Linked DNA regions of Pigmentiphaga aceris. The protein of the gene in region 1 interacts with the protein of each later gene in a pairwise test. Links are inferred from orthologs where the notes say so. Each region holds a gene or a part of one and is shown on either strand. Other genes may lie near its edges. The genes, in order: recR and recO.

The links.
Region 2: the proteins of recR (region 1) and recO interact in binary tests that used the Escherichia coli proteins (3 or more experiments, as listed by UniProt). The link is inferred for Pigmentiphaga aceris from one-to-one orthologs.

The regions. Positions count from the first base shown.
Region 1 is NZ_CP043046.1:1,515,641-1,526,261, forward strand. The notes cover bases 2,741-5,454. They hold recR (recombination mediator RecR), read left to right. Parts: upstream 2,741-3,651; coding sequence 3,652-4,257; downstream 4,258-5,454. Other genes in these bases: dnaX (DNA polymerase III subunit gamma/tau), read left to right, coding at 2,741-3,261; FXN63_RS06370 (YbaB/EbfC family nucleoid-associated protein), read left to right, coding at 3,258-3,584; FXN63_RS06380 (ABC transporter substrate-binding protein), read left to right, coding at 4,528-5,454. Also shown: more of dnaX, read left to right, coding at 382-2,740; more of FXN63_RS06380, read left to right, coding at 5,455-5,568; FXN63_RS06385 (ABC transporter ATP-binding protein), read left to right, coding at 5,642-6,481; FXN63_RS06390 (ABC transporter permease), read left to right, coding at 6,508-7,302; FXN63_RS06395 (RraA family protein), read left to right, coding at 7,595-8,272; FXN63_RS06400 (pyridoxal phosphate-dependent aminotransferase), read left to right, coding at 8,272-9,474; FXN63_RS06405 (ABC transporter substrate-binding protein), read left to right, coding at 9,511-10,332; FXN63_RS06410 (amino acid ABC transporter permease), read left to right, coding at 10,549-10,621. UniProt on the Escherichia coli protein: May play a role in DNA repair. It seems to be involved in an RecBC-independent recombinational process of DNA repair. It may act with RecF and RecO.
Region 2 is NZ_CP043046.1:3,386,577-3,397,483, reverse strand. Bases 7,908-10,907 are described here. They hold recO (DNA repair protein RecO), read left to right. Parts: upstream 7,908-9,023; coding sequence 9,024-9,791; downstream 9,792-10,907. Other genes in these bases: acpS (holo-ACP synthase), read left to right, coding at 10,636-10,907; FXN63_RS14660 (pyridoxine 5'-phosphate synthase), read left to right, coding at 9,788-10,543; era (GTPase Era), read left to right, coding at 8,129-9,031; rnc (ribonuclease III), read left to right, coding at 7,908-8,132. Also shown: FXN63_RS14710 (protein YgfX), read left to right, coding at 1-302; RNA polymerase sigma factor RpoE, read left to right, coding at 299-898; FXN63_RS14700 (sigma-E factor negative regulatory protein), read left to right, coding at 1,030-1,602; FXN63_RS14695 (MucB/RseB C-terminal domain-containing protein), read left to right, coding at 1,641-2,621; FXN63_RS14690 (Do family serine endopeptidase), read left to right, coding at 2,807-4,288; lepA (translation elongation factor 4), read left to right, coding at 4,477-6,270; lepB (signal peptidase I), read left to right, coding at 6,305-7,207; more of rnc, read left to right, coding at 7,305-7,907. UniProt on the Escherichia coli protein: Involved in DNA repair and RecF pathway recombination.

The DNA.
Region 1 (10,621 bases):
TGGTGCTTGGGTGCGAAGCGGGCTTGGAGATTACGAAGCCTGATTCCCACCATCTGCAACCGTTCAGCACAATTGTCGGCCTCGGCCCAACGAAGGGCCCGCCGATTTGCTACACTGCTCCCCGGCGGGCCCCTTCGCATGGCGGAGCGGTGAACCTGGTCAGGTCGGGAACGAAGCAGCCACAGTCGTATCCCGTTAGTGCCGAAGTCAGGCTCGCCACCTCATTCATCGCGGTTCTCACCGCGCGCAACATCGCTTTTCCCGTGCCCGGCTTGCATGCCGCGGCGCGCGGCGACACAAGCGGTGTGTTGTCTTCCCTGTTGATCTTCCCCTTACCGTTTCACTGGCAACGCGCTTGCTGCGCACAGCTACAATGCCGCTATGAGCTATCTCGTGCTGGCCCGCAAATGGCGGCCTCGTTCGTTCGACACGCTGGTGGGCCAGGAACACGTCGTCCGCGCGCTGACGCATGCCCTGACCACTCAGCGTCTTCATCACGCCTGGCTGTTCACCGGCACGCGTGGCGTCGGCAAGACCACCTTGTCGCGCATCCTCGCCAAATCGCTGAATTGCGAAACCGGCATCACGGCTACGCCTTGCGGCAAGTGTCGCGCCTGTACCGAGATCGATAGCGGCCGTTTTGTCGACTATCTTGAACTCGATGCCGCGTCCAACCGCGGCGTGGACGAGATGACGCAGTTGCTTGAGCAGGCCGTGTATTCGCCTACTGTGGGCCGTTTCAAGGTCTATATGATCGACGAAGTGCACATGCTCACCGGGCACGCGTTCAATGCCATGCTGAAAACGCTGGAAGAGCCGCCCGCGCATGTCAAATTCATTCTGGCGACCACTGATCCGCAGAAAATTCCGGTCACGGTCCTGAGCCGCTGCCTGCAATTCAATCTGAAGCAGATGCCGCCGGAATCCATCGTCGGCCATTTGTCGCACGTGCTTGACGCCGAGCAGATGCCCTACGAGACGCCCGCACTGCGGCTGATCGGGCAGGCTGCGCGCGGTTCGATGCGTGACGCCTTGTCGCTGACCGACCAGGCCATTGCCTTCAGTGCTGGTAACCTGACCGACGACGCCGTGCGCAGCATGCTGGGCACCATCGATCAGCGTCACCTGGTGCGTCTGCTGGACGCGCTGGCCGACGGCGATGGCGCAGCGGTGCTGGCGGTGGCCGACGAATTGTCGATCCGCAGCCTGTCTTATTCCGGCGCGCTGGGCGATCTGGCAGTGATGCTGTCGCAGATTGCAATCGCGCAACGGGTTGCCACGGCAGCCGTGGCGGAACACCCGCTGGGCGAAGACCTGATTCGTCTGGCATCGCGCTTGAACCCCGATGCCGTGCAATTGTTCTATTCGATTGCCGTGCACAGCCGGGCTGAATTGGCCTTGGCACCGGACGAATACGCCGGTTTTGCAATGGCCTGCGTGCGCATGTTGGCCTTCAGTGCAGAATCGGGCGGTGCCACGGTGCCGCCAGGAACGTCTGCCATCGTGCCTGCGGCGGCGAAGTCGGCTGCGCCGGTGGCGGCAGCGCAAGCGGCTGTTTCGGCCCCGGCCCCGACCCCGGCTTCGACCGCGATTGCTGTGGCTGGACAGACGGCTGCGGTGTCGCCGGCACAGAACCAGGGTGCGGCAAACGGTGAACCGCCTGCAGTCGCTCAAGGCGCTGCTACCGCTGCTGAATCTCGTGCCTCGGCAACCGCTTCGCAGAGCGACTCGTCGGCTGCAGTGAATCCTGCATCGGTGGCTTCTGCGACGGTCAATCCTGGCGCGGTCAGTTCTGTTGCGGGTAATTCCACTGCTGTTGACCCTGCTCCGGCCAGTCCCGCTGCAATTGCTTCGTCCTCTGTTATTACTGACGCAGTGTCTTCTACTGCGACGTCCTCGGGCGCAGTCACAGATTCGGCCAGCGCTTTGAACGCAGTTGCGGACTTAAACGCAGCCGCGGAATCAAGCACGCTCCCGGACCCCAGCGCAGCCATCAACAAGCCTGTTGCGTCGCAAGCTGACGTAGCCGTGCCCAGCGCCGCTGCCGATATGGCTACGCTGGAAACCGTGCCGACTGCGGCGGCTACTGCCGTGTTGCCTGAAGTGCCGGGTACACCGCCAAGCGCAGAATCCGGCGCGGTATCGCCTCCTGTCCAATCCGACTCAGCATCCACCGCCACCGATGATTCGCCGCCGTGGGATGTGACACAGGATGCTGTTGCAACACCTGCTGTTCCCGCAGCGTCGGCAACCGTCAGCGCCGCACCCGCCACTGCGCCAGCAGCATCGCAAAACACGTCAACCGACGCCCCGGTTAACAGCCCGCGCGCCGCGATGGCGCGTGCGCTGGCAGCCGGGCCCGCCTCGTCGCGCGATGCCAGTGCTGCGCAGTCGGCACCCGCCAACACGCCTGCACCAACGCGTGGCTCTGCTGCCCCGGCACGCGCCCCCGCGCCTGCCCCGCCGCCAGCTCGCCAGTCGCGCGCCAGCAGCGGCCCCCCGGATCTGGAACCGCCCCCGTGGCTGATGGACGACGCCGAGCCCAGCTTTGCCGAGCCGCCACCGGGCACCCAAGGTCGCCGGGATGGGGCAGGCAGCGCGTCACGCGGCTACGATGCCGACACGTCGCCAAGGCAGTCACCCCAGCCAAGCGCCCGTGCGTCCGCCCCGGCCTCTGCGACCGCGCGTCAAGCCGCACGCCAGCCTGCACAACAACCCGCTGCAGCCGCCTACGGTGATCCGCGCGACGCTCAAGACAACGGCTTCGACGACGAATTCGAGTCGCCGGCACCCAGTCGCGCGCCAGCGCCTGCTGCTGCACCGGCTTTTACTGGCAACCCCGGCGACGCGCTGGTCCTGAACGAACCCTGGTCCGCGCTGGCGGCCCGCTTGCCGGTACGCGGCATTGCGGCGCAGTTGGCGCGCCAAAGCGAATTGCTACGAATCGACGGCAATCTGCTTGTATTGCGCGTATCCGCCCGCACTCTTGCTGAAGGGCAGGGCGCGGAGCGCTTGCGCAGTGTGCTTGAAACCCATTTCGGTCGCCCCGTGCGGATCAGCGTCGAAGTAGGTACTACTGGCTCGGAAACCGCCCATGCGGTCGAGCAATCCGTACGCAGCGCTCGCCAGCAGGCAGCGGAAGAAGCGATCCTTGCCGATCCCTTCGTGCGTACGCTGATGGATAATTTCGGCGGACAGATCGTGCCCAATTCGATCAGTCCGGTCTCCCCAGAACTCCCCGTGAAGGAAACGCCAAAATGATGAAAGGTCAGATCGCTGGTTTGATGCGCCAGGCGCAGCAAATGCAAGAAAACATGAAGAAGGCGCAGGAACAGCTGGCCGACATTCTGGTGGAAGGTGCCGCAGGTGGTGGTCTGGTCAAGGCCACCGTCAGCTGCCGCAACGACGTCAAGCGCATCGTCATCGATCCCAGCCTGCTGGCTGACGACAAGGACATGCTGGAAGACCTCGTGGTTGCCGCATTGAACGACGCACTGCGCAAGGCCGAAGCCACCAGCCAGGAAAAGATGTCGGCGCTGACCGCCGGCCTGCCGATCCCCCCGGGCATGAAGCTGCCGTTCTAAAAGCAGCTTTTCAAGACCGTTCTCGAAAACAGGTTTCCATGATGTCTGCGCCCAAGCGCGTGCCCCAATGAGCGACCGGAACGCACCTGTTCCGCTGGCTGCCCTGGTCGATGCCTTGCGTCGCCTGCCGGGCGTGGGCGCGCGTTCTGCGCAGCGCATGGCGTATCACCTGTTGCAGCACGATCCGCAGGGCGCACGCATGCTGGGTCAGTCGTTGACCAATGCGGTCGAAAAACTGCGCCACTGCGCGAAATGCAATACGTTTACCGAGGTCGAGATCTGCGAGGTCTGCCTCAACCCCCGGCGCGACGCCACGCAGCTTTGCGTGGTGGAAACGCCGGCGGACCAGAACATGATCGAAGCCAGCCACAGTTACCAGGGGCTGTACTTCGTGTTGATGGGTCGCCTGTCGCCACTTGAAGGTGTGGGCCCCCGCGACATCCGTTTCGACCGCTTGCTGGAACGTGCCACCGATGGGGTGGTGAACGAGGTCATCCTCGCCACCAACTTCACCACCGAAGGCGAAACCACCGCGCATTACCTGACTGAATTGATGCGTGCGCGTGGCTTGCGTGTCACCCGCCTTGCGCGTGGTGTGCCGGTCGGCAGCGAACTGGAATATGTCGATGCCGGCACCATTGCCTGGGCCTTGATGGACCGCCGCGCGCCTTGAGCGCATTGTCATCACACCAGGTGATGCAGCAACAGGCTGGAAAGTTCGGTCTGCCCAAGCGCTCCGCAATGTGCCAATCTGCAAGTGTCAATCTCTGCTTATCGCCCAAAGTGCCATATTGCGGTTTTTGTGGTGCTGATTCGGGATCATCCTCATGCGTTACCTTGAGGCAAACCGATATCATCGTGCGGCGATAGACGCGCTGGAAAAAGAGGGTGCACCGCTTGTGCCCCGGCCGGCGTCGCTGCTTTCCATCGCCGGAGACCCTCGATGACCTTCACCCGACGCGACATCATCAAGCTGGCCGGCACGGCCGCTGCCCTCCAACTGTTCCCGGCATTCGTGCACGCCCAGGGCCTCGAAAAGAAAAAGGTCAGCATTGCGGTTGGCGGCAAGAACCTCTTCTATTACTTGCCGCTGACGATCGCAGAACAGCGCGGTTATTTCAAAGATGAAGGTCTGGACGTCGAAATCTCGGACTTCGCCGGTGGCTCGCGCGCCTTGCAGGCCGTGGTCGGCGGTAGCGCCGACGTGTGCTCGGGCGCGTTCGAACACACCATCAGCCTGCAGAACAAGGGCCAGGCCTTCCGCGCCTTCGCCCTGCAAGGCCGTGCGCCGCAGATCGTGATGGCGGTGTCCACCAAGACTTTCGCCAACTACAAGACGCCGGCCGACCTGAAAGGCAAAAAGATCGGCGTGACGGCACCGGGCTCGTCGACCAACATGATGGTCAACTTCTTCCTGGCCAAGCACGGCCTGAAGGCGTCCGATGTGTCGATCATCGGCGTGGGCGCTGCCGCTGGCGCGGTTGCCGCCATGCGTTCGGGCCAGATCGATGCGATCTCCAACCTTGACCCGGTCATCACCACGCTGGAACGTGCTGGCGATATCCGCATCATCTCGGACACCCGCAGCCTGAAGGACACGGAAACCATCTTCGGTGGCCCGATGCCCGCCGCGTGCCTGTACGCGGCGCAAGCCTTCCTGGACAAGAACCCGAACACGGCGCAAGCCCTGGCCAACGCCATCGTGCGCGCCAACAAGTGGCTGCAAACGGCCGGCCCCTCGGAAATCGTGAAAAACGTGCCGGAATCCTTCCTGCTGGGTGACCGCGCGCTGTACATCGATTCCTTCCAGAAGGGCAAGGAAGCGATCTCGCCGGACGGCGTGGTCCCGGAAGCTGGTGCGGCAACCGCACTGCGCGCCCTGGCTGCCTACGACACGGCCATCGACGCCAAGAAGATCGACTTGTCGCGCATCTACACGAACGAGTTCGTGAAGAAGGCGAACCAGAAATACCCGAACGGCTAAGTTCGTCACTGCGCCGCGGCGTGTGTCCAGTGGGCACACGCCGCGGCTTTTTTCATGATTACAGGAGTCGGGTTTGTCGACCGTATCATCCGCCACCCCCGCGTCCGCACCCGCGCTTCGCTTTGAAAACCTGACCTGCACCTTCGTGTCGCGTGAAGACCGCTCGCAGCGCTACACCGCTGTGAGGGACACCACCATGTCGGTGGAAGCAGGCGAGTTCGTCTCCGTCGTCGGCCCCACGGGCTGCGGCAAATCCACCTTGCTGAACATCGCTGCCGGCCTGTTGCAACCCTCGTCGGGCAGCATCAGTGTGTTCGGCAAACCGCTGGAAGGCATCAACACGCGCGCGGGCTACATGTTCCAGGGCGATGCATTGCTGCCCTGGCGCAATGCGCTGGACAACGTGGTTGCAGGACTGGAATTCGCGGGCGTGGGCCGCAGCGAAGCCGTCGAGCGCGGTGAAGAATGGCTGCGTCGGGTTGGTCTGGGTGGCTTCGGCGACCGCTTCCCGCACCAGATGTCGGGCGGCATGCGCAAGCGCACCATGCTGGCACAGACGCTGATCCGCGACCCGGACATCATCCTGATGGACGAACCGTTCTCGGCGCTTGATATCCAGACGCGTCAGCTGATGGAAAACGAAGTGCTGGAATTGTGGATGGCCAAGCGCAAGGCCGTGCTGTTCATCACGCACGATCTGGATGAAGCCATTGCCATGAGCGACCGGGTCATCGTGCTGTCAGCAGGCCCGGGCACCCACCCGATCGGTGAATTCGCGATCGACCTGCCGCGCCCGCGCGACGTGTCGGAAGTGCGCATGCACCCCCGTTTCGTCGAGCTGCACGCCGCCATCTGGGGCGTGTTGCGCGAAGAAGTTCTCAAGGGCTATGCCCAGCAAAAGTTGGTCGCGTAAGCGCCATACCAAAGGGCATCAGCATTATGTGGAATCTCATCAAACCCAGTCACAAGACCCTGCGCCTGTGGCAGTTGGCGGTACTGGTCGTCATCCTGGCCGTCTGGCACGGCATCACACGTGACCCGGCGGTTGCGTTCTTCTTCGGTGAACCGATCAAGGTCTTCCTGCGCGTGTGGCAGTGGTTCGTCACCGACGCCGACATCTATACCCACCTGGGCATCACGCTGCTGGAAACCATGCTGGCGTTTGCCATCGGCACGATTGCCGGTCTGGGCTTCGGCCTGTGGCTCGCGCTGTCGACCATGGCGGGTGCCATCCTGGACCCGTACATCAAGGCCATGAACTCGATGCCACGGGTGATCCTGGCGCCGATCTTCGCGCTGTGGTTCGGCCTGGGCATCTGGTCCAAGGTGGCACTGGCCGTCACGCTGGTGTTCTTCATCGTGTTCTTCAACGTCTACCAAGGCGTGAAGGAAGTCAGCCCGGTGGTCCTGGCCAACGCCCGCATGCTGGGTGCCAATGGTCGTCAGCTGCTGCGTCAGGTCTACCTGCCGTCGGCCACCAGCTGGGTGTTCTCCAGCCTGCATACGTCGGTCGGTCTGGCCTTCGTGGGCGCGGTGGTGGGTGAATACCTGGGCAGCGCACGCGGGGTCGGTTATCTGATTCTGCAGGCCGAAGGCACCTTCGACGTGAACACCGTGTTTGCCGGCATCATCGTGCTGACGGCGTGCGCGCTGTTCCTGGATCTGATGGTGGGCGTGGTCGAAAAGCGCCTGATGAAGTGGCAACCAAAGTCGGGTGAAACCGAGCGCCTGTAAGCGCACGGTACGAACGTGCTGCGCCGTCGATCCGGTCACGCAGCACGAACCAGTTGTTGTCACACGCAATAAAAGCGTACCAAACGGCCTTGGGGTTATCCCGAGGCCGTTTTCATTTCCGCGTCAGTCATGGGAAGTCGAAAGGTCGTCACCTTCCCGCCCAGCGCCAGACGTGACGTTTTGTAATCCAGTCACGAATAAAATTCGTACATCAGGCCGAATTAATATCGTTTTGCGCTGAAACCACACGGCTTTTAAATGGGCGTTCGTTCACCAACCGAGCCTCATTCAGATGAATCCCATCGGCTACCGCATGCTTGAGCGGTCCTCCTCGCCCGTGACCAGTGATGTTCTGCAGCAATTTGCCACCGTCGGCACCGCGCAGATCAGCGATTGCATGCAGCGCCTGTACGGCGCAGACGGTCTGCGACCGATGCATGGCGGCACGGGCCGGATGGTTGGCCTGGCAGTGACCGTGAAGGTACGCCCGGGCGACAACCTGATGATCCACAAGGCGATCGAGATGGCTGGCCCCGGCGACATCATCGTGGTCGATGGCAGCGGCGACACCACCAACGCGCTGGTCGGCGAACTGATGATGATGGCTGCCCACGAGCGCGGCATTCTCGGTTTTGTGATCGACGGCGCGATCCGCGATCTGGACGTGTTCGCCCAAGGCGAATTCGGCTGCTTCGCACGCGGCGTGTCGCACAAGGGTCCGTACAAGGATGGCCCGGGCGAAATCAACGTGCCGGTGTCGATCGGTGGCCAGGTCATCTGCGCAGGCGACGTGATCGTCGGTGACGCCGATGGCGTGGTGGGCATTCCTGCTGCGCATGCCGCAGACATCCTGGTGCTGGCGCTGAAGAAAGAGAACGCCGAACTGGTTTCCAAAGAAAAAATCCTGGCCGGCACGTACCAAAAGCCCTGGCTTGAAAAAACCATTGCTGAAAAGACCGGAGCAGCCTGATGTCCTTCATTTCCGAAAAAATCCGTCGCATCAAGCTGTCGCCCAGCGTGGCCGCGCGCGCCATCATCGCTGAACTGCGTGAGCAAGGCCGTCGTGTCATCGACCTGACCATCGGCGAGCCCGATTTCTCGACCCCCAAGCACATCTGCGACGCGGCCAAGGCTGCGATGGACCGAGGCGAAACCAAGTACCCCGCCGCCCAGGGCACCCCGGCGCTGCGCAAGGCTGCCCGCGTGCGCCTGTTGCTGGACACCGGTGTGGACTACCCGGTCGGCCAGATCATCGTCAGCACTGGTGCCAAGCAAGTGTTGTTCAACGGCCTGGCTGCCACGCTGAACGACGGCGACGAAGTGATCATTCCCGCGCCGTTCTGGGTGTCGTACCCCGACATGGTGCTGGTCAACGGCGGCGTGCCGGTGCCGGTCACCACCACGCCGGCCACCGGCTACAAGCTGACCCCGGAAGCCCTGGAAGCCGCGATCACCCCGCGCACCAAGTGGCTGATGATGAACGCCCCCAGCAATCCCACCGGTGCCGTCTATGGCAAGGAAGAATGGGAAGCGCTGGCTGCGGTGCTGCGTCGCCACCCGCACGTCTGGTTGATGACCGACGACATCTACGCGCGTCTGGGCTTCCTCGACACCGCCGCTGTGCATCCGCTGCAAGTCGCGCCCGATCTGGCGCCGCGCACCCTGGTGGTCAATGGTGTGTCGAAGGCCTACGCGATGACGGGCTGGCGCATCGGTTATGGTGCAGGCCCGGATGAACTGATCAAGGCCATGGCCATCCTGCAATCGCAAAGCACCTCGGGTGCCTCGTCGATCAGCCAGGCCGCCGCGCTGGAAGCGCTGTCCGGCCCGCAGGATTGCGTGGTCGAATTCGCCAAGATCTTCCGTGCACGCCGTGACGTCGCCGTGGCCGAACTGTCGAAGACGCCGGGCCTGACGGTAGTCGTGCCGGAAGGCGCGTTCTACGTCTTCCCCGACTGCAATGCACTGCTGGGCAAGAAGACGCCCGACGGCAAGGTGATCGCCACCGACAACGATCTGACAAATTACTTCCTGCGCGATGCAGGTGTGGCCGTGATCGACGGTCATGCCTACGGCGCGCCGGGCACGTTCCGCCTGTCGTTCGCGGCATCGGAAGACGACATTCGGGCTGGTTGCGCAGGCATCCGGGCCGCTTGCGAAAAGCTGAGCTAAGACCAATCCCCCCCTTAGATCCACCGAGGAGCACACATGAAACTGACCAACATCGCATACGGCCTGCTGGCCCTGACGCTCGCAAGCGCCGCCACTGTGGCGAAAGCCGACCAATTGGACGACGTGAAGAAGAAGGGCGAACTGGTGTGCGGCACCCTCGGCACCTCGCAGCCCTTCAGCTTCCAGGACCCGGCCACCCGTGAACTGGTGGGCTACGACATCGACATGTGCACCCTGGTTGCCAAGAAGATTGGCGTGAAGATCCAGTTCAAGCAGATCTCGGTCGCCGCGCGTATCCCTGAGCTGAACGAAAGCCGCGTCGACATTCTGGCCGCGAACCTGGGTTACTCGCCTGATCGCGCCGAGCAGATCTCGTTCAGCCACGCCTACTACGTCAGCCCGCAGAAGCTGCTGGTTCGCGCTGATTCGCCCTACCAGACCATCGACTCGCTGGACGGCCAGCGCATCGGTGCGACCAAGGGTTCCAGCTCGGAGCGCCAGATCAAGGAACGCTTCACCAAGTCGCAAGTGATCGGCTACGCCGACAGCCCGGCCGCTTACCTCGCCCTGCAGCAAAAGAAGGTCGAGGCGCAATTCGCGTCCGAGCTGATCATGGCCCGCCTGGTCATGCAATCGCCCCCGAGCTCGCCGGTTCGCATGATCGAACAGCCGGTGTTCAACGAGGCCTGGGGCCTGGGCGTACGCAAGTCTGAAGGTCAATTCCTGCGTCAGGTGAACCGCGCGCTGGAAGAAGCCGAAGCAACCGGTGAAGCCAAGAAGATCTTCGAGAAGTGGTTCGGTCCCAACACCGAATACAAGATCAATCGTTCGTTCACCATTGGCCGTATCGTTGGCTGATTGAACGTCTGATCGAAGCTTCGATCTTTCGTGTGTCCCGGCCGTGCTATTGAGCGGCCGGCAGGCAACGGGCTGGCCTATCGACTGAACGGCTGGCCCGTTGCCATGTGCGCCGCTGCCTCGGGGCGGCGTGCACACCGCTTCACGGCGCCATGTTCCATGGCGTTCCGCCCGTCATTCGTCGCCGCTGGCGACTTCCACGAGAAAACCCGCCACATGAGCTTTCTCACTAACGCCCAATTGCTCTCGATGCTCGAAGGCATGCTGACCACGGTTCAGCTGTTCGCGA
Region 2 (10,907 bases), 1.9 Mb from region 1 along the record:
CCTGGCGTCGTCGTGTCCATCGCAGCATGGCGGGATACCGCCACCTACATATTTCAGCAGACGGCGTATGGTCGCTTGCGCCCCTGGCGCGGCTGGACCAGCCAGATCGTCTGCTTCCCGATGTACTGACACGCTCACCACTGGGCTGTGTCAGCGTGCGCGGGCCGTGTTCCGGTCCGGCAACCCAAACCGTCTCTTCGACCAATGTGGTGTTGTGGTCCGACAGTATGTCGGCCGACGCCTGGCGCCGCCTGCAGATATGCGTGGCACGGTCGGCGCAGTTCCACGCGGAGGGCCAATGAGCGAACGCGAAGCGGACGCCATCCTGGTTGAACGCGTACAGCGTGGCGACAAGCATGCTTTCGAGCTGCTGGTGGTCAAGTACCAGCGAAAAATTCTTCGGCTCCTGTCTCGACTGATTCGCGATCCCTCCGAGATCGAGGATGTCGCACAGGAAGCTTTCATCAAGGCTTACCGGGCCTTGCCGCAATTCCGGGGTGAAAGCGCGTTTTACACGTGGCTGTACCGGATCGCGATCAACACGGCGAAGAACCATTTAGTCGCGTCAGGACGCCGTCCGAGCTCTCCATCTGAATTTGAGACCGAGGATGGTGAAACTTTCGACGAAACCGACACCCTAAGTGATAACAACACGCCCGAATCAGTGTTGGCGAGCCGTGAAATTGCGGAAACCGTCAACGCGGCGATCGAAGCTCTGCCCGAAGAGCTGCGCTCGGCGATCGTGTTGCGGGAAATCGAGGGTATGAGTTACGAGGATATTGCCGTCGCCATGGGTTGTCCCATTGGTACCGTGCGATCCCGGATTTTCCGGGCGCGCGAGGCAATCGCGTCGCGACTCAAGCCCTTGCTGGGGAACAACGATGATCGTCGCTGGTAGCGCGCATCGTTGCGGGTTTCGTAGCAAGCCCAATCGGTCCGGGTGCAAGCCCGGTGACGTGCATAGGCACGGCAAGGCATCAGTCAGACCGGCGCAGGCCGGTTTCGGAGGGTAATGACATGCAATCAGGCATGCGTCAACAAAACGGCTCGGTAGTCACGGCAGTTGCCGGTAATCATGGCGAACTCGTCGATTCAGATTCGGATATGGCGTGGTTGTCGGCATTCATGGACGGCGAAACTGGCGACGAGGACTTCTCCGACGCGCTGTCCAAGGCAGACGCCCGAGCAGACTGGGATGTCTATCACCTGATCGGTGATGTGATGCGCTCTCCGGCGCTGGCCCAACCGTTGAATGCCGGTTTTGCCGCCAAGGTATCTGCCACCATTGCCGCCGAGCCCGCCATTGTGGCTGCCCCGCGCCGAAACACGACAACGCGTCGCCGCAAGTTTGTCACCCGCTATGGTTTGCCCGGCTTGGCCGCTGCGGCCGCGGTGGCTTCGGTCACCTGGATGGCGCAGCCTTATTTCCTGCCGGGCGGATCGGGCACCAGCAGCCCGGCCATTGCCAGCAGCGTCGAGGCAGGTCGCCTGCCCGCCGGCGTGCAACTGGCTGACTATCTGGATGCCCATCGTCAATATTCCGGTTTGAATTCCGTACGCCAAGTGTCGGTGAGCGTCGGAACCACCGCAGCCCAGCGTTGAGGGGGCCGGGGATGGCGGTTAGTTCAGGCAACGGGCGTTTGTCCTGGTTGTTGTGCAGTGTGGTTGCAGCAGGCTTTCTGGCGCACGGCAGCGTGGCGTTTGCTACGCCGCCGCAAACCGATGGCAATGATCTGTCGGTGTTGCGCCGTATTCAGGCGGCTGCACAAAAACTTGATTACAGCGGTACCTATACTTATCAGCAGGGCAGCTTCATGCAGTCCTCGCGGCTTACCCATGTGGTCGATGCCACGGGCGAGCATGAGCGGCTGGAAATCCTCGACGGTGTGCCCACGGAATTCATTCGGCACAACGAAGAAGTGCAGTGCCTGATTCCCGACAAGCAATTGATCGTGATCGAGGATCGGCCCACCCGTGAGCGTTTCCCCGGTGTATTGCTGGGATCGGTGGAAGCCCTGGGCGATCGTTATCGCCTGTCGATCAAGCCCGAGCCGCAGCGTGTTGCCGACCGGGATTGTCAGGCCATCAGCCTCACGCCGGTCGACAGCGAACGTTACGGTTATCTGCTCTGTGCCGATGTCGAATCGGGTTTGCTGTTGAAGGCCAAAACGGTGGATGCCAATGGCGAGGTACTTGAACAGCTGGCGTTCACGTCCCTGACGGTGGGTGTTGGGGTTGACCGCAGCAAACTCAAGTCGAAGTGGTCGACCAAGGATTGGACCGTGCAACGCACGAAGGTGACGCCTATCGATCTGGCGTCCATGGGCTGGAACGTAGGTGAAGTGTCGGGCTTTCGCAAGGTGACCGAGGTCAAGCGGTCCATGGGCGAACGTTCGGACGTCAAGCAGTTGGTGATGGCTGACGGCATGGCTGCCATCTCGGTATTCATCGAGCCGGCTACCGATTCGCATCCGCAAGCGTCGGGGTCGATGTCGCGTGGTGCCATCCATGTATTCGGTCGTCGTTATGGCGAATACTGGCTGACGGTACTGGGTGAAGCACCGCCGGAAACCGTGCGCAAGGTCGCCGATTCGATTGTTCACCAACCCGCCTCGAAATAAGCCGGGCAGCCGCAGGTAATGGTTGCGGCACAATGTTTGCAGGTCGGCGCACCGTGTTCGGTTGCGCCGGCCTATGCTTGTTTGAATTTGCAGTGTTGAATTCGCCGTTTTTGAATTCGTTGTCCCTGAATTCGTTGTTTTGAATTCCCAGTTCCCGATTTCTGTTTCTTGACCCGGAGTGTTTCATGCCACAGTCCATGTCGCGGCGCTTTGCGCGTCACAGCATGCTCATGCTGTTTGCCGCGTTTGCCATGCTGATGGGTTCGATTGCACAAGCCCAGACGCGTGGTTTGCCTGACTTTACCGATCTGGTCGATCAGGCCGACCCCGCTGTCGTGAATATCCGTACCAGTGCGAAAATATCCGCACGCGGCCCCGCGCCTGGCGGCCAAGACCCCGCTGAACTGTTCAAATGGTTCTTCGGCCCCGATTTCGAAATGCCCGGTCAGGGCAATGGCCCTGGCACCACGCCGCGTGGTCCTCGTGGTGGCGGCGGTGGTGGTGGCGAAGAACGTGAAGTCCCGCGTGGCGTGGGCTCGGGTTTCTTCATCTCCAATGACGGTTTCATTCTGACCAACCACCACGTGGTGGCAGGTGCCGACGAGATTACGGTCACGCTGACCGATCGCCGTGAGTTCAAGGCCAAGATCATTGGCTCGGACCAACGTACCGACGTGGCGCTGATCAAGATCGAAGCCACGGGCCTGACCCCGCTGCGTATCGGTGATCCAAGCACCTTGCGCAAGGGCGAATGGGTCATGGCCATCGGTTCGCCGTTCGGCCTGGATTCGACCGTCACCGCTGGCATCGTCAGTGCGAAGGGTCGTGACACGGGCGATTATCTGCCGTTCATCCAGACTGACGTAGCCGTCAATCCGGGCAACTCGGGTGGTCCTTTGCTGAACATGCGCGGTGAAGTGATCGGCATCAATTCGCAGATCATCTCGCGCAACGGTGGCTTCATGGGCATCTCGCTGGCGATCCCGATCGACGACGCCATGCGTGTGGTGGAACAACTGCGCGCATCCGGTCGTGTGGTCCGTGGCCGTATCGGCGTGCAGATCGGCGAAGTCACCCGTGACATCGTTGAAGCCTTGGGCCTGAAAACCCAGCAAGGCGCATTGGTTCGTGCCATCGAAAAGGGTAGCCCGGCAGAAAAGGCTGGCATCCAGCCTGGCGACGTGGTTCTGAAGTTTGGCGATCGCACAATCGAGCGTTTGTCCGATCTGCCGCGCGCCGTGGGTGACACCAAGCCGGGCGTCAGCGTGCCGGTGCAGGTGTGGCGTCTGGGTAATTCCCGCACCGTCAACGTGGTGGTTACCGAGCTTCAGGCCGACAAGGATGCCAAGGTGCCCACCCCGGGCAAGGCACCCGACGAGCCCAAGAACCAGATCGACACCTTGGGCTTGGCCGTGATCGAAGTGCCGGCTGCACGTCGCGCTGAACTGAGCATCCAGGGTGGTGTGCAGGTGCAGACCGTGGAAGGCGCAGCGGAACGTGCTGGTATTCGTCCGGGTGATATCGTGATGGCCTTGGGTACCACGGAAATCGTCAACGTCAACCAGTACCGCACGCTGACCGCGAAGCTGGAAAAGGGTAAAACCTACGGCTTGCTGGTGCGCCGCGACGAACTGACCCAATGGGTTACCGTCAAGCTCGCCAAGTAATTTGCGATAGACGTCGGCAAATAAGCAGTAAAGAAGACGCCGCGTGCCGGTAGAAGTAAAATGCGGCACGCGACACGTCTGCCGACCGGGTTGAACCCGGCCGGCAGCACCGAACGGGGGCGCTTGGCGCCCCCTTTTATTTGAAGGATCACCGATCGGTTCTGTTCTGCCGGTCACTACGACATCGCATGCAGCAGATACGCAATTTCTCGATCATCGCCCACATCGACCACGGTAAATCGACCCTGGCCGACCGCATCATCCACCGTTGCGGCGGCTTGTCCGATCGTGAGATGGAGGCCCAAGTCCTCGACTCGATGGATATCGAACGCGAGCGCGGCATCACCATCAAGGCCCAGACTGCCGCGCTGAAGTATGTCGCGCGCGACGGCAAGACGTATGAGCTGAACCTCATCGACACGCCGGGACACGTCGACTTTTCCTACGAGGTCAGCCGCTCGCTGTCCGCGTGTGAGGGGGCCTTGCTGGTGGTGGACGCTTCTCAAGGCGTCGAAGCCCAGACCGTGGCCAACTGTTATACGGCGCTCGACCTCGGCGTTGAGGTCGTGCCGGTGCTGAACAAGATGGATCTGCCCTCGGCCGATCCCGACAACGCGCGCAAGGAAATCGAAGAAGTCATCGGCATCTCCGCTGACGAAGCGATTCTTGCCAGCGCCAAGACCGGCATGGGCATCGACGACATCATCGAAGGTGTCATCGCCCGTATTCCCGCGCCTGTTGGCGATCCGGACGGCCCGCTGCAAGCCCTGATCATCGACTCGTGGTTCGACAACTACGTGGGCGTGGTCATGCTGGTTCGTGTGGTCAACGGCACCTTGCGACCCAAGGAAAAGCTGCTGATGATGGCAACCGGTGCAACCCACCTGTGCGAGCACGTCGGCGTTTTCACGCCGAAGTCTCAGCCGCGCGAATTCCTGACGGCAGGCGGGGTGGGCTTCATCATTGCCGGCATCAAGACGCTGGAAAGCGCGAAGGTCGGCGATACGGTCACGCACGCGGCCAAGCCCGCGCCCGAGGCGCTCGGCGGCTTCAAGGAAGTCAAGCCGCAGGTGTTTGCGGGATTGTTCCCGGTTGAGTCCAGCGACTTCGACGCGCTGCGCGATTCGCTCGAAAAACTGAAGCTCAACGATGCCGCGCTGCAGTACGAGCCTGAAGTGTCGTCCGCACTGGGCTTTGGTTTCCGCTGCGGCTTCCTGGGCCTCTTGCACATGGAAATCGTGCAGGAGCGCCTGGAACGCGAATTCAACATGGACCTGATCACCACGGCACCGTCGGTGGTCTACGAGGTCGTGCAGCGCGACAACAGTGTGATCGAAGTCGCCAGCCCGTCGAAAATGCCTGAAGTCGGCCACATTCTCGAAGTGCGCGAACCGATCGTCACCGTCACTTTGTTCATGCCGCAAGAATATGTGGGCGTGGTCATCACGCTGTGCATCTCCAAACGCGGCAACCAGATGGACATGACCTACCACGGCCGCCAGGTTCACCTGGTCTATGAAATGCCGCTGGCCGAGATCGTGCTGGACTTCTTCGACAAGCTGAAGTCGGTGTCACGCGGTTATGCGTCCATGGACTACGAGTTCCTGGAATACCGTGCCGCTGACGTGGTCAAGGTTGACCTGATGATCAACGGCGACCGCGTCGATGCACTCGCCATGATCGTGCACCGTTCGAACGCGCGTTTCCGTGGCCGTGCGGTGACCGCCAAGATGCGTGAACTGATACCGCGCCAGATGTTCGACATCGCCATTCAAGGCGCAATCGGGGCGGAAATCATCGCCCGCGAGAACGTCAAGGCAATGCGCAAGAACGTGCTGGCCAAGTGCTACGGCGGCGACATCTCGCGCAAGAAGAAGCTGCTTGAAAAGCAGAAGGCCGGCAAGAAGCGCATGAAGAACGTCGGCAACGTGGAAATTCCGCAAGAGGCCTTCCTGGCCATCCTGCAGGTGGAGGACAAGTGATCGCTGCGATGCAAGGTTTGCAAGGGGCACGTGCATGAGTTTGAACTTTGCGTTGATCCTGTTCGTGCTGCTGGTGGTTACCGGCATTGCGTGGGCGCTGGACCGCTGGGTGCTGCAGCCGCAGCGTCGGGCGCGTGCCATTGCGGCGGGCGAACGTTTTGACAATGTCAGCGCACCGAGCATCCGTGCATCGAGCGGTGACGCCGAAGCAGCACGTCTGCGCCAGGAAGCGGTCAGTCAGGCCGCTCGCGCGCCGTGGTGGGTCGAATATTCGGCCAGCTTCTTCCCGGTGATCCTGTTCGTCTTCACCTTGCGTTCGTTCATCGTCGAACCCTTCCGCATTCCGTCGGGTTCGATGATTCCCACGCTGCAGGTTGGCGATCTGATCCTGGTGAACAAGTTCACCTACGGCATTCGCCTGCCCATCCTGAACAACAAGGTCATTCCGTTCAACGATCCCAAGCGTGGCGACGTGGTGGTGTTCCGGTATCCGGTCGACCCGCAAATCGACTACATCAAGCGTGTGGTCGGGCTGCCCGGCGACGAAGTGGCTTACCTGAACAAGCGCCTGACGGTGAACGGCAAGGTGGTACCGACTGCAGCAGCCGGGGATTATTTCGATCCCGACCGCGTGACCTATACGCAGCGTTTCACCGAGACCTTTGATGGTGTCGACCACGACATCCTCAACGATCCCGGCCGTTCCGGCGAGATCGGCATGGTCAGCTCCTTCCCCAATATGAATGCTTGCACGTACAGCAGGGAAGGGGTGCGCTGCACCGTGCCCGCAGGTAACTATTTCATGATGGGCGATAATCGGGACAACAGCCTCGATAGCCGTTATTGGGGCTTCATGCCCGAGGCGAACATCGTGGGCAAAGCATTCTTCGTATGGATGAATTTCAGCGACTTGAAGCGCATCGGACGATTCCATTGATCTGGTTCGTTGCCGCACCGTCCCGATTTCGCCCTGCGATGCGCATCACACGGTTGGCCGCGTGCCAGCCGTGTACCGCCAAGGCGAACGCATGAATTTGAGTTTGAATACGTTAGAAACCAAGCTGGACTACCAGTTTAAGAACGCTGCGTTGCTTGAACAGGCGCTTACGCACCGTAGTCACAGCGCCAAACACAACGAACGCCTGGAATTCCTGGGCGACAGCGTGTTGAATTGCTCAGTCGCCACCTTGTTGTACGAGCGCTTCAGCCGCATCGACGAAGGCGACCTGTCACGGCTGCGTGCCAATCTGGTCAAGCAGGCATCGCTGGCCGAAATCGCGCAGCGCCTGGACTTGTCGCGTTACCTGCGACTGGGCGAGGGCGAACTCAAGAGCGGCGGCTTCCGTCGCCCGTCCATCCTTGCCGATACGGTCGAAGCGATTTTCGGGGCGATTTTCATCGACTCGAATTTCGAGACGGCAGGCAAGGTGATTGCACGTCTGTACCAGCCAGTGATGGAAACCGTCGATCCCAAGACACTTGGTAAAGACGCGAAAACCTTGTTGCAGGAGTACCTGCAAGGGCGCAAGCTCGCATTGCCGATCTACACTGTGGTGGCTACCCACGGTGCGGCGCACAGCCAGGAATTCGAAGTCGAGTGCTCGATTCCGAAGCTTGAAGTGCAGGTGGTGGGCACGGGCGGAAGCCGCCGTGCCGCCGAGCAGGAAGGTGCCAAACGCGCGCTGGAAGCCGCACTTGCCATCAATGCAGTGCCGCCCAAGCGGGCACCGCGCGCCCGCAAGACTGCCCAACTGTCGCTGCCTGTTGCCGTGGTGCAAGCCGCCGGCATGGCACCTGCAGACACGTCCCCCGATTCATCCGCGTCAGGCGTATCGCCTGTCGCCAGTCCGTCAAAGTCATGAGCGATCAAACCGCCCCCCGTCCGTTCCGCTGCGGCTACGTTGCCATCATCGGCCGTCCCAATGTCGGCAAGTCGACATTGTTGAACGCCTTGGTTGGCGCGAAAATCAGCATCGTGTCCCGCAAGGCACAAACCACGCGTCACCGCATCCAGGGTGTACTGACGCGTGATCACGAGCAGTTCGTGTTCATCGACACGCCTGGTTTCCAGACCCGCCACGCCGGCACCATGAACCGCATGATGAATCGTGTGGTCAGCCAGTCGCTGGCCAACGTCGATGTGGTCGTGCAGGTAGTCGAGGCCGGCAAGTGGTCAGAAGGTGATTCCAACCTGCTGCCCATGCTGCCGCCGGCCGCCAAGACCATTCTGGCCGTCAACAAGACCGATCTGCTGAAAGATCGCGATTCGCTGTTCCCTTACGTGCAGAAGATCGTCGCGACGCATCCCTTCGATGCAGTGATTCCCGTCAGCGCGGCCAAGTCGCGCCAGCTGGATCACCTGCTCGACGAGATCGCCAACCGTTTGCCGGAAGGCGAGGCCATGTTCGAGGCCGATACGCTGACCGATCGTCCGGCGCGCTTCATTGCCGCTGAACTGGTGCGCGAAAAGATCTTCCGCCTGGTCGGTGACGAGTTGCCCTACGGCGCAACCGTGGTCATCGAACAATGGGAAGAGTCCGATGGCCATGCCCGCATTGCGGCATGTGTGATCGTGGACCGCGACAGCCACCGCCCGATCCTGATCGGTGCCAACGGCGAGCGCATGAAGCGCATTGCTACTGAAGCGCGCCAGGACATCTCCAAGATGCTCGACAAGCCGGTGCACCTGGAAGTTTATGTGAAGGTGCGTCGCGGTTGGGCTGATCGCGAAAACGCGCTGCGCGATCTGGGTTATGAGTGAAGTAGTGGGAAGGCGTCCGGCTGCTCGCAGCAGTCGGGCACGGCCGTCCCAACGCGTCGATGACGCACCTGCTTTTTTGCTGCACAGCTACGCGTATCGCGAAACCTCGCTGATTGCAGAAGTTTTTTCGCGTGCGCATGGCCGAGTGGCCATGGTGGCTAAAGGGGCCAAGCGGCCGCACTCGGCTTTGCGTTCGGTACTGGCCACGTTCCAGCCGCTGCGCCTGAGCTGGTCGGGCGGCGGCGAGGTCAAGACCCTGGTTCGGGCAGAGTGGGGCGGTGCCCCACAGCGCCTGGTCGGCTCGGCCATGATGTCGGCCTGGTATCTGAACGAGTTGCTGCTGCGCCTGATGGCCCGTGACGATGCGCACGAGGCTATCTACGACACATACATCGAAACCTTGGCGCGTCTGTCGTCCGGCGTTGGCGTGTCTGCTGCCTTGCGCAGTTTCGAGTGGGCCTTGCTGCGCGAGATAGGTTATGGCTTCGATCCGTCGGTGACCGAAAAAGGCGACCCCATCGAGGCGGACCGCTGGTATCGGGTTCAGGTGCAGGGTGGTGTCGAGCACGCCGATGCCAACGACGCCGGCAAGGCTGGCGTGGTGCCCGGAACCACGCTGGTGGCGCTGGTTGCCGACGACTTCGACGACGTACCCGACGAGCCAGCGCTGCGGCGCTTGCTGCGCGAACGTCTCGACTATCATATGAATGGCCGTCCGTTGGCGACGCGCCGTGTGCTTCACGATTTGCAGGACTTATGATCGATCTTGGCGTAAACATCGACCACGTGGCCACCTTGCGTCAGCAACGGCACACGATCTATCCCGACCCCATTCGCGCTGCCTTGCTTGCCGAGGAAGCCGGTGCCGATCTGATCACGCTGCATCTGCGTGAAGATCGCCGCCACATTCAAGACGCGGACGTATTTGCGTTGCGCGGCCAACTGCGCACCCGCATGAATCTTGAGTGCGCCGTTACCGAAGAAATGCTGGCGATTGCCTGCCAGGTGAAGCCGCAGGACGTGTGTCTGGTTCCCGAACGACGTGCGGAATTGACCACTGAAGGTGGCCTGGATGTCGCGGGCCATTTCGACACCGTGTCCAGCGCGGTCAAGCGCTTGCAGGACGCGGGCATTCGGGTGTCTTTGTTCATTGATGCAGACGCGCGCCAGATCGAGGCGGCAGCGCGTGCAGGTGCACCTGTCATCGAATTGCACACCGGTGCGTATGCGGAAGCGCCGGCTGAAGAATTCGATGCGCAACTTGCACGTGTGCGCAATGGTGTCGCCGATGGCCTGCGTGCAGGCTTGATCGTGAACGCCGGCCACGGCCTGCACCTGGGTAACGTCGAGCCGATTGCGGCGCTTGATGGCATCAAGGAGTTGAACATCGGTCACGCCATCGTTGCCGAAGCGGTGTTTGTCGGCTGGACCCAGGCGGTTCGCGAGATGAAGACCAAGATGCTTCAGGCGCGGCTTGCTGCTGTGCGCACGCAGCCGGGCATGGCGAAATGACAGACACGGCTGCTGACGGCAACGCATCCACTGAAGGCAAGCCTGTGACGCTTGCCGTGCAGGCACCGGCTGCATCGGTCTCGCCGAATCCCATGCCAGCGCCTGTCGCGATTGCCGGGATTGGCACTGACCTGCTGCGCATCGATCGCATCGAAGCCGCGTTGGCGCGTCGTGGTGAACGGTTCGCTGCCAAGATCCTCGGGCCTGAAGAACTTGCCAAGTTTCGTGCACGTTCTGCCCGTGATCCGCAGCGGGGGGTGCGCTTTTTGGCGACCCGCTTCGCCGCCAAGGAAGCGTTTTCCAAGGCTATCGGCCTGGGAATGCGCATGCCCATGACGTGGCGACGTGTGCAGACTTTGAACGC